3 regions of the Thalassospira sp. MCCC 1A02491 genome follow, and region 2 is predicted to be linked to each of the others. Evidence: riboswitches for the same ligand, from Rfam matches in the RefSeq annotation. Region 2 holds a riboswitch; each other region holds the start of a gene.
What was found. Region 2 has a riboswitch for cobalamin ahead of AUQ42_RS14970 (ribonucleoside-diphosphate reductase subunit alpha). Riboswitches for the same ligand answer to the same signal wherever they lie in the genome.
Positions count from the first base shown of each region.

Region 1: linked by a shared signal. The riboswitch ahead of AUQ42_RS01970 (ABC transporter substrate-binding protein) and the one ahead of AUQ42_RS14970 (ribonucleoside-diphosphate reductase subunit alpha) in region 2 are both predicted to bind cobalamin.
Region 3: linked by a shared signal. The riboswitch ahead of AUQ42_RS11185 (DUF4198 domain-containing protein) and the one ahead of AUQ42_RS14970 (ribonucleoside-diphosphate reductase subunit alpha) in region 2 are both predicted to bind cobalamin.

Region 1 covers NZ_LPVX01000003.1:109,238-114,457, reverse strand. The annotation lists gene AUQ42_RS01980 (AraC family transcriptional regulator) at 1-499, shown strand, start outside; gene AUQ42_RS01975 (glucan biosynthesis protein) at 556-2,157, opposite strand; cobalamin riboswitch at 2,328-2,527, shown strand; gene AUQ42_RS01970 (ABC transporter substrate-binding protein) at 2,754-3,779, shown strand; gene AUQ42_RS01965 (iron ABC transporter permease) at 3,820-4,884, shown strand; gene AUQ42_RS01960 (ABC transporter ATP-binding protein) at 4,881-5,220, shown strand, end outside.
Region 2 covers NZ_LPVX01000032.1:176,999-182,218, forward strand. The annotation lists gene arsJ (organoarsenical effux MFS transporter ArsJ) at 1-941, shown strand, start outside; gene AUQ42_RS14965 (PhoH family protein) at 1,280-2,041, shown strand; cobalamin riboswitch at 2,222-2,447, shown strand; gene AUQ42_RS14970 (ribonucleoside-diphosphate reductase subunit alpha) at 2,555-5,220, shown strand, end outside.
Region 3 covers NZ_LPVX01000029.1:311,426-316,645, forward strand. The annotation lists gene cbiQ (cobalt ECF transporter T component CbiQ) at 1-518, opposite strand, end outside; gene AUQ42_RS11175 (cobalt ABC transporter permease) at 515-1,132, opposite strand; gene cbiM (cobalt transporter CbiM) at 1,125-1,799, opposite strand; gene AUQ42_RS11185 (DUF4198 domain-containing protein) at 1,817-2,614, opposite strand; cobalamin riboswitch at 2,786-2,979, opposite strand; gene AUQ42_RS11190 (DUF924 family protein) at 3,128-3,673, shown strand; gene AUQ42_RS11195 (glycosyl transferase family protein) at 3,737-4,801, opposite strand; gene yaaA (peroxide stress protein YaaA) at 4,826-5,220, opposite strand, start outside.

The sequences.
Region 1 (5,220 bases), on a different contig from region 2:
GTTACGCGTGGTCGAGTTGCTTGAAAGGCCCGATGACATTGCGGTCATGTTGCCGCTTTTGATGCGCGAAGTGCATTACCGACTGTTGCGCACCGGCAAGGGCGCGCTGATTGCCGGTCTTGCGATTGGTGGCAGCAATATGCAACGGATATCGGCGGTATTACGGTTGATGAAGGATAATTTCGACAAGCCGCTGAAGATCGAGGAGCTGGCAGATTTCGCCAATATGAGCCCGTCATCCTTCCATCATCATTTCAAACAGGTGACCGCCATGAGTCCGCTGCAATATCAAAAGCGCCTGCGCCTGACGACGGCGCGTCAGATCATGCTCGCAGAAATGAAGGACGCGGCCAGTGCGGCCTATGCGGTCGGCTATGAAAGCGCATCGCAGTTCAGCCGCGAATATGCCCGCATGTTTGGTGCACCACCGATGCGCGATGTCATGGCAATCCTTGGGCAATCGGGCCAAGCGCGCCCGGGCGAAGGCATGGCGTCGTAAATAAAAAAACAGGGGGCGGTGTTGCCCGCCCCCTGATCATTCTTGCCGGGTTTTGATCAGCCTTGATGCTGATTACCCAATGCCGGCAGATGCTGGAACATCCAGGTTTCACTGAGCGGGGCGTCCCCGCGCTTGAGATACATGCGCAGATCAACCGGATCGGTGCCGGCCACTTTCAGGTCAAAGGCCGCCCGCCAGATGCGGGTATCCATGATCGGTTCGATCTTGGTGCGGGTGATTTCACCACGCGATGTCGATACGACGATTTCCGGGAACTCGCCATAGGCAAGGGTGCCAAGAACATCGCCTTCGAATTCGACAGAAAACTTGACCTCGTCTTTCGGGCGGTTGGTGCCCGGTTCGCCGCCGCGTCCCATGCGGGTCGAAGTTGCCTTTGCCAGTTCGGCAACCGGGAACGGGTTATGGGCCTGCCAGTGAAGGCGATATTTGAACTGATAGCTGTTTCCGGCTTTGGCCGGGGCGTTCGGAACCCAGAATGCCGCGATGTTATCGTGGATTTCATCGTCGGTCGGGATTTCGATCAACTGTACGGCACCGTCATTCCAGTCTTCCTGGGGTTCGACCCACAGGCTGGGGCGACGGTGATAGCGCACACCATCAAGATAGTTCTTCACATCGCGGTCACGCTGCATCAGGCCAAAACCGCGCGGATTATGATCGGCAAAGGCCGATGCGCGGATGGTTTCGGGGTTGTTCAGCTGTCGCCAGATGCGTTCGCCACTGCCGGTCCACAGTTCCAGACCATCGCTGTCATGGACTTCCGGGCGCCAGTCAAACCGGAATGATTTGTTCTGTTCGGAATACCAGAACATGCTGGTCAGCGGCGCGATGCCAAGCCGTTCGATATCGCGACGGACAAACAGATGTTTTTCGATATCCATCGTCACACCCTGCCCGCGATAGAGCAGGAATTTGTATGCGCCCGTAATGCTTGGCCCATCAAGCAGCGCATAGATGGTGACCGGGTCTTCGGCATTTTTGGCCGGTTCGATAAAGAACTGGCGGAAATCGGGGAATTCTTCGGGTTGGGATGTGGCGGTATTGACCGCAATCCCGCGCGCGGACAGGCCATACTGGCCTTCATCACCGATGGCGCGGAAATAGGATGCGCCAAGAAACGCCGCCCAGTCCTGGGTTTTCCAGTCATCACGCGACAGTTCTTCATGAAGGCGGAACCCGGCAAAGCCGCTGTTTTCGGGCAGCTGGCGGGCAATACTGTCGGCTGGCATGTCAAAGTAATCGGGTTTATAGATGACTTCGCGTGCCGTGCCGTCTTCCAGAAGATACATGTGCACGGGCTTGGCGAAATACATGCCCAGATGGAAAAACGTCACCGGATAGGTGCCTGATCCATCGGAAAACGGCGAATGGTCGCGTTTGTAATGCAATTTGCCATGGGTGTCGTAATCGATCCGCCCGACAATTTCCGGGTTGGGGGCGACTGGCGGCTCATAGGCGGCCTGCGCCATCGATTTGGCACGCGCAATCAGATCGGCAAAATCAAACGGCTGTCCCGCACCAAGGTCAAGCCCTGGTACTTCTGCCAATGCATGCTGATAGATCGACATTCCCGGCAGGATAAGACCGGCTGCCGCGATGGATTTCAAAAAGCGTCTGCGTTCAACAGAAGTCGTCATGTGCATCATGTTCCAATGGTTTCATTTGTCGGCAAGCATACCAGACAGTGTGGAGGTAATCGGGATGAAACATGGCAAATTCAAGGTCGTGTCGACTGCAATTTCTGCATGGACCCCTGTGTAAATGCCTCTGGTCATCTGCCAATTTCCTTGACCGGGTTTGGGCTTTAATCTAACGGTCAGATGTCGGTATCCGGATATCGGATAAAGGGAATTCGATCTGGGCTGCGTGCCCATCAACCGAAGCTGCCCCCGCAACTGTAGGCGGTGAGCGTTTTTCTGACCAATGCCACTGGGATGAACCCGGGAAGGCCAGGAAAAGTGCTTTGACCCGCGAGCCAGGAGACCTGCCGACATGAATGCGACGGACCGGGCGGGGTGCCCCGGAGAATGTCGGCATATGTCGCGGTTTCCGGCAGTTTTTTGTAAATGCGCCTGAATACCGATCCTGACATCTTCCGCCATTTCCCGACACTTTTGCCAGTCCCTTGACGATAGTAAAGTGTGTGTTATGTTATAACATAACATTTGCGATATGCTGTGCAGTGGCCGGTAATTGCCGACCCTTGCCGGTATGTCTTTGAAAGGAAGTCAAAGTGATCAGTCACTATAAACATGCGCTGGCAGTCGGGGTGTTTGCTGCCGGTTTTATGATTTCGGCCCCGTTTGCGGCTGCGACGGAATATCCGCTTGCCATCGAAAATTGCGGCAGCACGCTGCACTTTGATGCGGCCCCCGAACGGGTTGTGTCGCTTGGACAAAGCACGACAGAAATCCTCTATTCGCTGGGGCTGGCCGATAAGGTCAAAGGCACCGGGGTCTGGTTTGGTCCGGTCATGGATGAATTCAGGGATGTGAATGCGTCCGTGCCGCGTCTGGCTGATAATGATCCGGGCTTTGAAACCGTGGTTGCGCAAAAACCGCAACTGGTCGCCACCCAGTATCAATGGCATGTCGGTCCCAAGGGCATTGTTGGCACCACCGAACAGTTCAATGAACTTTCGATCCCGGTCTATACCGCACCGGCCGATTGTGTCGGCAAGGACAATGCCGGCGGGGGCGACGGGGTGCGCCATGACCGTTTCTCCATGGACCTGATTTATCGGGAAATTTCCGACCTTGCGCAGATTTTCGATATCGAGGATCGCGGCGCGGCCCTGATTGCCAGGTTGAAAGATCGTGAAGCCCGGTCCCTGGCACAGGTCAATGCCAGCGGGAACAGCAATGTTTCGACCGTTTTCTGGTTTTCCAGTGCCGAGATTAAAAGCGATCCCTACGTCGCGGGCAAAAACGGGGCCGCGGGCTATATCGCGGAAAAACTTGGCGTAACAAACATCATCGACAGCGACGAAGAATGGCCGACCGTGGGGTGGGAAACCATTGCGCGCGCCAATCCCGATATCATTGTGATCGGTAAAATGGGCCGTCGCCGTTTCCCGGCAGATGATTGGGAAGTCAAAATGGACTTTTTGAAAACCGATCCGGTTACACGCCAGATGAAAGCGGTTAAAAACGGCAATATCGTTGTGATGGATGCGCAATCGATGGACCCGACAATTCGTCTGATTGACGGTATTGAAACGCTTGCCCAGGCTGTCGAACGCCTGAGTGCCTCGAACTGATTGCCCAACCCGATGGCGCTCGATATGCCCGGAGACTTCAATGTTTGAAAAAACACCCCCTCAGCCCCCCGCACGATCGCGGGCGGGGCGGGCATATCTTGCGCGAAGCGGTGCCGCCGTGGCGGCTTTGATCCTGCTTGCCGCTGTGGTTGCAATCGCTGCTGCCAAGGGGGAAACACACATTCCCCTTGGCACGGTTCTTCAAACCATTGCCAATCATCTGTGGCAGGCGGGCTATGAGATTGATCCAATCGATTCCGGGATCATCTGGAATTACCGGATTTCGCGTGCACTTGTGGCTGCGGCCTGCGGGGCGTCACTTGCGTTGTCGGGGGCCGTGTTACAGGCGCTTTTGCGCAACAGTCTGGCCGATCCCTATTTGCTGGGCATTTCGGCGGGGGCATCTACCGGCGCGGTCAGTGTTGCCATTCTTGGTCTTGGGGCGGGGATGGTTTCGCTGTCACTTGGCGCGTTTGTCGGTGCGCTGGTGGCATTCGGGTTTGTCGCGCTTTTGGCCATTCCGGCCGGTCGTGGTGCAGGCGCGATCATTTTGGCCGGGGTTGCCGGATCACAGCTTTTCAACGCCCTGACATCCTTTATCGTCACCAAGGCAGCAACCGCGGACGAGGCGCGCGGCATCATGTTCTGGTTGCTTGGCAATCTGAGTGGTGTGCGCTGGGACGATGTCTATCTTGCGCTGCCCGTTGCGTTTGGCGGGCTGGTTGTGTGTCTTTGGTATGCGCGCGCACTTGATGCTTTTACCTTTGGTGTGGAATCGGCGGCATCGCTTGGCGTGCCGGTGCGCCGTGTTTATGTGGTTCTGATTGCGGTGGCGGCATCCATGACGGCTGTGATGGTCAGTCTTGTCGGTTCGATCGGTTTTGTCGGTTTGGTCATCCCGCATGCGGCACGGTTCTTTGTCGGGACCCGGCATGGGCTTTTGCTGCCGGTTTCGGCCCTGATCGGGGCGATATTCCTTGTTGCGGCTGACATTGTTTCACGCATCATTCTGGATGGTCAGGTTCTTCCCATCGGGGTGATTACCGCCCTGATCGGGGCACCGGCCTTTGCGCTTATTCTTTGTCATGGAAGGGTTCTGCGATGACACTGGAACTGCGCGATGTTGGCTGGAATGCCGGTTTCAAGAAAATCATCACTGACGTGTCGTTGCGGGTTGAACCGGGGGAATTCCTTGGCCTGATCGGACCAAACGGATCTGGCAAAACCAGTCTGATGTCGGTTCTGGCCGGTATTCGTGCCCCGTCTCGTGGACAGGCCCTGCTTGACGGGCAGGCGATGAAAAAAGTCGGGCGTCGCAATCTGGCGCGACGGATCGGCTTTGTCGAACAACAGGCCGACACCATTGACCGCATTACCGTGCGCGAGGCGGTGGCGCTGGGCAGAACACCGTATCTGAGTTTGCTGTCACCCTGGTCAGAAG
Region 2 (5,220 bases):
CACCGGCCATTTCGGTTATCTATGTCATGGGACTTCAGGCCGCATCGGGTGTGGCAAAGGATCTGACCAAGATGTCGAGCAAATCGGCAATCAAGGTTCTGGTGCCTGCCGATGCCGGGGGCGCGCTTTTCAAATGGGTTGCCCTTTTGACCGGATCGAAAAACGCCCTTAAAGGGGTCGGCTTTTTCATGGGCGGTGCGCTTTTGTCCTGGCTTGGATTTTCCGGGGCGTTGCTTGCCATGGCGGTCGGTCTTGCCATCACGCTGATCGCGGTTGCACTGTCACTGGGCAATGCGATGTCCGGACCATCTGAAAAGATCAAACCCAAATTCCGTGACGTGTTTTCGCGTGACCGCAAGATCAACGTCCTGTCGGCGGCCCGGCTTTTCCTGTTCGGGTCGCGTGATATCTGGTTTGTGGTCGGCCTGCCGGTGTTTTTGGCAGCCGAACTGGGCTGGAACCATATCGAGGTCGGCACCTATATGGCGCTTTGGGTGATTGGATACGGCTTCATTCAGGCCTTCGCCCCCAAAATGCTGCGCGCCGGATCACACGAACCCGATGGCCGCACCGCCCGGTTCTGGATCGCAGCCCTGATCGCGGTGACCACTGCCATTGCCGCAGCCGTCACACAGGGGATTGCGCCGCAACTTGCAGTTCTGGGCGGGCTTTTGGTGTTCGGCATTGTCTTTGCCGTGAACTCGTCACTGCATTCCTATTTGATCCTTGCCTATGCCGATGGCGACAAGGTCGCGATGAATGTCGGGTTTTATTACATGTCCAATGCCATCGGGCGGCTTTGCGGGACCATTCTGTCGGGCGTTGCCTATTCCTATGGCGGGCTGGTCGGATGTCTTGTGACGTCGATTGCGTTTTTGACCATCAGCTGGATCATCAGTGCCGCCCTTCCGGCAAGAAGCGCCGTCACACCGCAGAGTTGAACAAAAAAGTTCTTTCGCAGATGCGGGATAAATGACTGAAAAGACTCACAATCCGGATTCACGAAAATTTCATCGTGCAAAAAACCGTGACAAGACACTGCATATAGGGGTACGATTCCAATCAACGGTCAATCACTGGACCGCAGGAGGGGTTCCCGAGTGCCGCGAAAAAGCGTCTTACAACGAGAATTTTCGCCCCCCGGATCGCACATGCAACATGTTGTGACCGGCGGAAACTCCTACCGCCACTTCCATCGCAAGATGAAAATTGAATGCGCGCCTTTCCATGACGGAATGGCGCGTTTTGCTTTTTTGGCACATTTGATGAGGTGATCGTCATGGGTAAGCGCGCAGCACGCCGTCGTAACCGTCCGCAACAGTCCGACAACAATGTCCATGAACTGTTTGATGAAAAGAACGCTGACTGGCACCCGCTTCAGGGGGAAGCCGCAGAACAGAAAGGACAACGCGATCAAAGCTACCGCCGCAACATCCGCCCGAAAAGTGAAAACCAGGCCGCATTGATGGAGGCCATTGATGCCTTCAACCTGGTCCTTGCCCTTGGCCCGGCAGGCACCGGTAAAACCTATATCGCGGTTTCCAAGGCGGTCGAAGCCCTGGATAAGGGTGATATCGGTCGTATCGTTCTGGCCCGCCCGGCTGTTGAAGCCGGCGAAAATATCGGCTTCCTGCCCGGCGATGTCGAAGCCAAGATGGCACCTTATCTTCGCCCGCTTTATGACGCGCTTAATGATCGCCTTGGCACCAAGCGCCTGCGCACATACCTTTCGGACGGCACGATTGAGATTGCCCCGATCGGCTATATGCGTGGCCGTACCCTGAACAATGCCTTCGTCGTCATCGACGAAGCCCAGAACTGCACATACGGGCAGCTTAAAATGCTGGTGACGCGTCTGGGCTGGAATTCCACCATGATCCTGACCGGCGACCCGGATCAGACCGACCTTCTGCCGGAAATGTCGGGTCTTTCGGAAATGTCCGAACGACTTGAAAATGTCGAAGATGTCGCCTGTGTCCAGCTGCGCGACAAGGACATTGTCCGCCATCCGTTGGTTGCAAGCATGCTTACGGTTCTCTGATTTCGGTCATCAAGTTCCGACACAGCAAACCAAAGAAGAAAAAAGGACGGGCCCCAAAAGGGCCCGTCACTTTTTGGGTCTGCTTATATAGACTGATAATTCTTGGCTTCGCGCCCGATCACCGAGATCGGTAAAACCTGTCAAGAAAACATATATATTGACGAAATTTTCAATCCGAACCCAATATATAGGCATCACGGTCCTTCTTACCGAACCATATCGGTTTGAAGGCTAAGAGGGAATTCGGTGCGTTTTGCATATGCACGACAATGCCGAAGCTGCCCCCGCAACTGTAAGCGGCTAGCTTTAATCCAACCATGGTCACTGAAATGCTTGGCATTTCGGGAAGGCCGGATGAAGCATCGATCCGCAAGCCAGGAGACCTGCCGTGAGCGAACGTAAACATTCACGGGCGGGGTGTCCCGGTGGAGTGCTTGTGATCTGACTGGCAGACCGCCAATCATCCCTGCATACCTCCGTTTGGCCTTTGCCCCCATATGATTGGGGCTTACAATGTCAGAAACAGTCGAGTTGGAACGGCCTGCCGTTTCCGATCCTTCATCAAATTCACACACCATCTATCAGGTGATCCGTCGCAACGGATCGGTCACGGCCTTTGATGCAACCAAAATCAAAACAGCCCTGACCAAGGCATTTCTTGCCGCCGAGGGCGAAACCGCGTCGGGATCACATCGGGTACATGACATTGTCGATGGATTGGCCGATCAGGTTACCACGACCTTGTTAAAGCGGGCCGCGCCGGGCCATACCCTTCAGATCGAAGATATACAGGATCAGGTCGAGCTGGCCCTGATGCGCAGCGAACATCACAAGGTTGCGCGCGCCTATGTCCTGTATCGTGAAGACCGTGCGCGCGAACGCGCCAAGCTTGATGCACGCAAGAAAGGCAAAAGGGCCGGGCAGCCCGATCTTCATGTCACCCTGCCCGACGGCAGCAAAAGGTTGCTTGATATTGACCGGTTGGCGACCGTGATTGCCGAGGCCTGTGGCGACCTTGATGGCGTCAGCACAGCACCGATCATGGAAGAAACCAGAAAGAACCTTTATGACGGTGTCACCACCGGGGAATTGGCACTTGCCCCGATCATGGCAGCCCGAACACTGGTAGAGCGCGAACCGAATTACGCCTTTGTCAGCGCACGCCTGTTACTTGACAAGCTTCGGACAGAAGCCCTGAGCTTTGTCTTCGACCAGCCCGAACAAGCCACCCAGGCCGAGATGGGCGCACGATACGCGACCTATTTCCCCGCCGCGATCAAGGCAGGCATCAAGTCCGGTCTGATTGATCCGGAATTGTCAAAGTTTGACCTGAAAAAAATCGCGGCGGCAATCAAGCCGGAACGCGATCTGAACTTCCAGTATCTGGGACTTCAGACGCTTTATGACCGTTACTTCCTGCATGTCAAAGGGTCGCGGTTTGAACTGCCACAGGCCTTTTTCATGCGGGTTGCCATGGGTCTTGCCATCCGTGAGATCGACCGCGAAGCCAAGGCAATCGAATTTTATGATCAGCTTTCCACCTTTGTCTTCATGGCATCGACCCCGACCCTGTTCAATGCCGGGACATGCCGCCCGCAATTGTCATCCTGCTTCCTGACCACCGTGCCCGATGACCTTGATGGCATTTTCAAATCGGTCAAGGACAACGCGCTTTTGGCGAAATATTCCGGCGGTCTTGGCAATGACTGGACCCCAGTGCGTGGTCTTGGCGCGCATATCAAGGGCACCAATGGTCAAAGCCAGGGCGTGGTTCCGTTTCTGAAAGTCGCCAATGACACCGCCATTGCGGTTAATCAGGGTGGCAAGCGCAAGGGGGCTGTTTGTGCCTATCTCGAAACATGGCACATCGATATCGAAGAGTTCCTTGATCTGCGCAAGAACACGGGCGATGACCGCCGCAGGACGCATGATATGAACACGGCCAACTGGGTGCCGGACCTGTTCATGGAACGGGTGATGGCAGATGCGCCATGGACCCTGTTTTCGCCCGATGACACGCCGGACTTGCATGATCTTTATGGTGCGAAATTCAAGACCGCGTATGAGGCATATGAAGCCAAGGCCAATAGCGGCCAAATCACGAATTTCAAAAACGTGCGCGCGGTGGATCTTTGGCGGCGCATGTTGACCATGCTGTTTGAAACCGGTCATCCATGGATCACCTTCAAGGACCCGTGCAATATCCGGTCCCCGCAACAACATCGTGGCGTGGTGCATTCATCAAACCTGTGCACGGAAATTACACTCAATACATCGGCAGACGAGGTCGCGGTTTGTAACCTTGGTTCGATCAACCTTCTGGCCCATGTCACCGAAGACGGCCTTGATCACGACAAGCTGGCACAAACGGTCAAAACCGCAATGCGGATGCTGGATAACGTCATTGATATCAATTTCTATACCATTCCGGAGGCACGCTATTCCAACCTGCGCCATCGTCCGGTTGGTCTTGGATTGATGGGTTTTCAGGATGCGTTGCAGAAACTGAAAATCGCCTATGCCTCGTCAGAGGCCGTCGCATTTGCCGATGAAAGCATGGAAGCCATTTCCTTCCACGCCATTTCGGCATCGGTTGATTTGGCGGTCGAGCGTGGTCGCTATGAGAGTTTCGACGGATCACTGTGGTCGAAGGGCATCCTTCCGATTGACTCGCTTGAACTGCTTGCCAAGGTTCGTGCCGAATTTGATGTCGACCGCAGCCAGCGTCTGGACTGGGATGGGTTGCGCGAACGGGTCAAAACCACCGGCATGCGTAATTCCAACACGATGGCAATCCCCCCGACGGCAACGATTTCCAATATCTGCGGCGTCAGCCAGTCAATTGAGCCCGCCTATCGCAACCTGTTTGTGAAATCGAACATGTCTGGCGATTTCACTGTGGTCAATGCTGCCCTTGTCCGTGATCTGAAAGAACGCGGTCTTTGGGATGAGGTGATGATATCCGACCTGAAATATTATGATGGCAGCATCGGCCAGATTGACCGCATTCCCGATGACCTCAAGGCGCTTTATGCCACCGCGTTTGAACTTGATTCATCCTGGTTGATCGAGGCGGCATCACGTCGTCAGAAGTGGCTTGATCAGGCGCAGTCTCTGAACCTTTATATCGCCAATCCGTCTGGCAAAAAGCTTGATGATCTTTATCGTCTGGCGTGGTT
Region 3 (5,220 bases), on a different contig from region 2:
TATTCATCGTGAAGAACCGAAATATAGCGCACCGTAAACATCATCAGATGCACCAGGGCTGCTGGGCAACGCAGCCGGTATAATGTATGACCAAGCCCCACCGGCGTTAAGCCGGCAAGCAGGCTAAGCATCATCAAAACAACCGCATTGGCGCGAATGCCGATCAGGACCGCATGTTGCAATCCTTCTTTGCTGGCCTCGGCACCCAGGACGGTAAACATGGCGGTTCCCGGCGTTGTGAATGGCAACATCACCAGCATCACGATGATGAACCCGTCCATTGCTGCCATACGTTTCAGGGTCAGACGCAAAGGCAAATCAGTCATGAACATCGTCGCTATTGCCACAAAAAAGGCAGCAAGCGCGAATTCGATCTGATGCAGGGAAACGGCCATCACCGAAAACAGACAGGCCGCCACCACCCGAACACGCGGATCAAACGATCCGACAAAGGAAGACGGTCGTTGCCCGCCTGCCTGAACGCTTAATGGTTGGTCATGCCCGAAAAGATGGCTCATGATTTGGTTGCTTTGGCTCTCAAACGTCTTGCTGCCAGATAATAGGCAATCCCGAAGAACCCGAATATATAACCAATACCGCCCAGAATCGATTGAAGATCGTTCTTTTCCTTATAGGCGGTAATTTCCCGACGTAATGGCCGCAATTCATCGCGAACGATCGCGGCAATGACTTCTTCCTGTTCCCGGGTAATTGCAGTTTTGGTTGCATTATCCGCGACAACTGCCCCATCAACCGTGATGTTAGCGCTATCATCCGAATAAACTGCGTCAATGCTGCCTGCCCCGGCAATTCCCGTCAGGTCGGCAATATCAAAACTGGCTTCTGCAACATGCCCAGCCCCCAGATCGGCCCGAAAGACAAGGTCAACTTTCCGGCTTGGCGTATAGACAAAGAAACCGTCAGAATCCGTTCTGATTTCATCGATCTTGTTTCCCTGCTGGTCAAAAACTTCAACCAGCGTGTCCGCAGCCATATCGCCATTGGAAAACCCGATCTCCCCTTCGACAGCTGTGCCGCTTGGAAAAACCGATGCAATCACCTTATGGGCCTGGGCGGCCTGCATTCCGAACAGAAGGCCTGCCAGAAACACCCCAGTTGCAAGCTTAGCCATTGTTGGCCTCGTTCACCTGTTCGGCCAGGATCGCGGGGCTTTGTGCGTCATATCGGCTGATCTGGGCATCGGCGATCAGCAAGGCCGGTTTGACCTTCATGATCAGATAAACCGCTGCTGCAGACACCAGACCTTCGACCGCCATGATCGGAATATGGGCAAAGAAAACAAGCTTGGCCGCCGGTACAAACCCTTCCCCGCTCAGACCAAGGGAAATGGCCACGAACAAGGTGGTCAGCGCAATTGAAAGCGCACCGGCACACCCGCCCCAGATTGCCGCAAAGGTTGGATTGCTTCGCGACACCAATCCGCGAAACATGAAACCGGCAATCACCGCAGGAAATGCAATATTGACGGTATTGACCCCCAACACGGTCAAACCGCCAAATCCGAAAAAGATGGCCTGCAACAAAAGCCCGACAAAAAGTGCCGGGAATGCGGTCCAGCCAAGCACAAGCCCGGCCAGACCACTCATGATCAGATGCACGCTCGACGGACCGACCGGCACGTGGATCAGGGAGGCGACGAAGAACGTCGCCGATAACACCCCCGTCGCCGGAATTTTATCGATTGGCAGTTTGCGCAATCCAAGTCCAAGCCCCGCGACTGCAAGCACGCCACCGCCAATCAGCACCTCTGGGGCCAGTGCCCCGTCAACAATATGCATCTATTTTGTCCCCAAGCCTATTGCACATCATAGGCGCGAACCCACAGGACTGCATCCTGTGAAAGCTCTTTTCCCTGAAATTCTTTGTCCGGCCCACTGCCAAGAGCCGCAAAACCCCAAAATCCGGCCTTGGGGATCCCGAACGTGAAATACCCGTTGGCATCGGTAATCGCGACAATCGCCCCACCGGGCATCGGTCCTGCTGTCGGTTCCTTGGGCGCGTTGCGGTCCATATCGGGTTCGGCTGCCATATATTCGATTTCAACCTCGATCCTGGATACCGGTTCACCGTTGCTCAGCACCCGACCGGTAAAGGTCGAACCTGCGACAATGTTGGTCGGCCGGTTTAACGGCAGAATTTCGGTCACAAGTCCCTGTGCCTCCATCCAGTCGGTCGGGATTTCGTTGCGGTTCACATAGGACTTGGTGATCTGCTGAATGAAGATATCTTCGCTTTCTTCGTAATAGGGCTCGGGCACCACCACCATCACGTAATCGCCACTGCGCTTAAGGGTCAAAGTACCGTCATACGCCTTGGCGGTATTCTCCTTCCCTGTGAAGGTCACCTCAGAAAGTGTTGAAGATAAATCAATTTTATCACCGCGATGGATTGCGTAAAACGCCACCGGCTTTTTCATATCCATGACATGTCCGTTTTCGAACGGATGCCAGAATATCAGTTTCACCGGCAGTTCGCCGGGGGCGGTCACATTGACTTCCGGTGTATAGGCCAATTGAAAATGGGCATGCGCACTTTGTGACGCAAACGCGAAACAGGCACTTGCAATCGCAAGCTTGCCAAGAGTTTTAAACATGTAATCGTCTCTTTTCACGAACGATGCGCGTCAGAAAAGTTTCCCGACGCACAGAGTTAGGATCAAGAACGATAGGATGGCTGGAAGCAAGATACCGGTTTCACGACGAGACCGCCTTTTCCCTGCAACCTGACGCTCACCCCGGCGTCCAACAGTTCAGTACCGGACAAGCCGTGTCCGGCAGTCAAAGGCAGGTCTCCTGGCTCGTGGTTTCAAAAGCATTACGCCTTCCCGGTTTGTCACCAGTGGCATAGGTAATGCTCGGACCACTTACAGTTGCGGGGGCAGCCGTGGCATTGTCGTAACGCACCACGTTCCCTTTTAAGCCGATCCAATGGATCAACACCCAAGACGCGTTCATATTCCATGGGCGGCAAACACCTGTCAACTCTTTGCCCGCATCCGAACGGATTATCTTTTCGCGCCATTGCTTGACCTTCGCCCTTCCCCCGGCAAAGATCAGCAGACACATCGCACAATATTGCGATTGGCCTTACATGGGATGGGTTGGAAATGATGGCTCCTGAAACAGTCCTGGACTTCTGGTTCAAGGAACTCGAACAAAAGCAATGGTTTATCAAGGATACTGCACTTGACACCCACATTGCCGAACGATTTTCCGACATTCATGCCGCGGCCCTTGCCGGTGAACTTTTCACATGGCGCAACACCGCATCGGGGCGCCTTGCCGAAATCATCGTTCTGGATCAGTTTTCGCGCAACATGTATCGCGACACGCCGCAATCATTTGCTGCCGATCCGATCGCGCTTGTTCTTGCACAGGAAGCCGTATCCTTGGGCAAGGACAAGGAACTTGGATCACCAGAACAGCGGGCGTTTCTGTATATGCCCTATATGCATTCAGAATCCGAATTGATCCATGAAATTGCCATGACCCTGTTTGATCAGCCCGGGCTTGAACACAATTACGGCTTTGAAATCAAACACAAGAAAATCATCGACCGGTTCGGGCGTTATCCGCATCGCAATGACATTCTTGGCAGGACATCCACGCCAGAAGAAATCGCGTTTCTCAAAGAACCCGGCTCGTCATTCTAGAACGAAAAACGGGACGGCAATCCGTCCCGCTTTCATAAAATCATTCAATGCGAAAACGCGATATCAACCGATATCGCGATCGCGATTATCCCACCATCCCTGCACAAGGGCTTCGGCTTCGTCCATATAATCGGCTTTGCCCGCAAGGAATGCCGCCATCGCCGCACTACCCTTGATCCTGGCTTCGGCCGGGGCATCCTCGACCTCGCCGCGCCAAACAGCCAGAAAGTGCTTGAGAGTCACCGGGCTTTGATCGTCGATTTCTTTTTCGGTTTTTGGCAAAAGTGCCGGCCATCGGACGTCGCAAAGCTCGCCGTTATCAAGCATCCGAAGATCAACATGTTTGAACGGTGTGCGCTCTGCTTCGCCGCCCCCGCCCTTGATCACGCCAATTCGCGGCAGTTCAAGAAGCTTTCCGGTTTCACGATGCACATCCAGAAATGCCGGATGAAACACCCCCAGAAACGCGGCCCGTGCCTGCAACGGGTTCAGCAACCGCAACAGGGTATTCACCGGACTGCGCAGCCCCAAAAGCGACCGCAACCCGATCAGCTCCTGCAATTTCGGATGCATATGGCGCAGCGGCAGATAAGCAAACCCCTTTGCGGCAATATCCGAACGGGCTTCTTCGGCCGACATCGCGATCGGCAGCTTAAGCGCCTTGATCGCGGCCTCGGTTCCAAGACCATTGACCAGATGCGAGTTATAACCGTGCATCAGAACCGGAACACCGTTCTGCGATATCAAATGTGCCGACAATACAAACCACGGCAGACCACGGGTTCGACCAGCCGCATATGACGGCCAGTCAAGCATCGGGCGGCCCACCGGGTTGGTGTCCTGTCCATCATCCGCATCAAGCCTTGCGGCTTTGCGCACGGCTTCGATCATGCCTGCGAGTTCTTCCGGCGTTTCCGCCCGATAGCGCAGCATAAGCAAAAACGCGCCAAGCTGGATCGGCTCGACCTCATCGCGCAGGATCATTGAAAAGGCATCGAATGCCTCTTCGCGCGTCAGGCTGCGTGAACGGCCCGGCCCCCGAAAGAACGTTCTCAAATACCCGGAAAACGGATGAGATTCGGGTAAATGATTTTCTTCCTCGAGCTGTTCAAGATGCTCGTCGGTCATACGTACTCACCGAAAAAATTGTCGTTACTGGTCATGGACGCGGGTAAAGACCCACTCCGTCTCGTTTGACAGGTCATCCTGGTAGCAATAACCGTCAACATTGAATTTCTTAAGGTCTTGCGGGTCTTCCAGTCGATTGTCGATCATGTAACGCGCCATCATGCCACGCGCACGCTTCGCTGAGAAGCCGACAACCTTGGCAGCACCGCCTTTGACCTCCTTAAAGACCGGTGTGATGACCGGTCCATCAAGCAGCTTGGTCTTGACCGACTTGAAGTATTCGTTGGATGCCAGATTGATCAGGCTGCGGTCCTTGTGGCCTTCGGTAAGCTTGTTGATCTCCTTGGCGATCTTGTCACCCCAGAACGCATAAAGGTCCTTGCCACGCGGATTTTCAAGCCGTGTGCCCATTTCAAGGC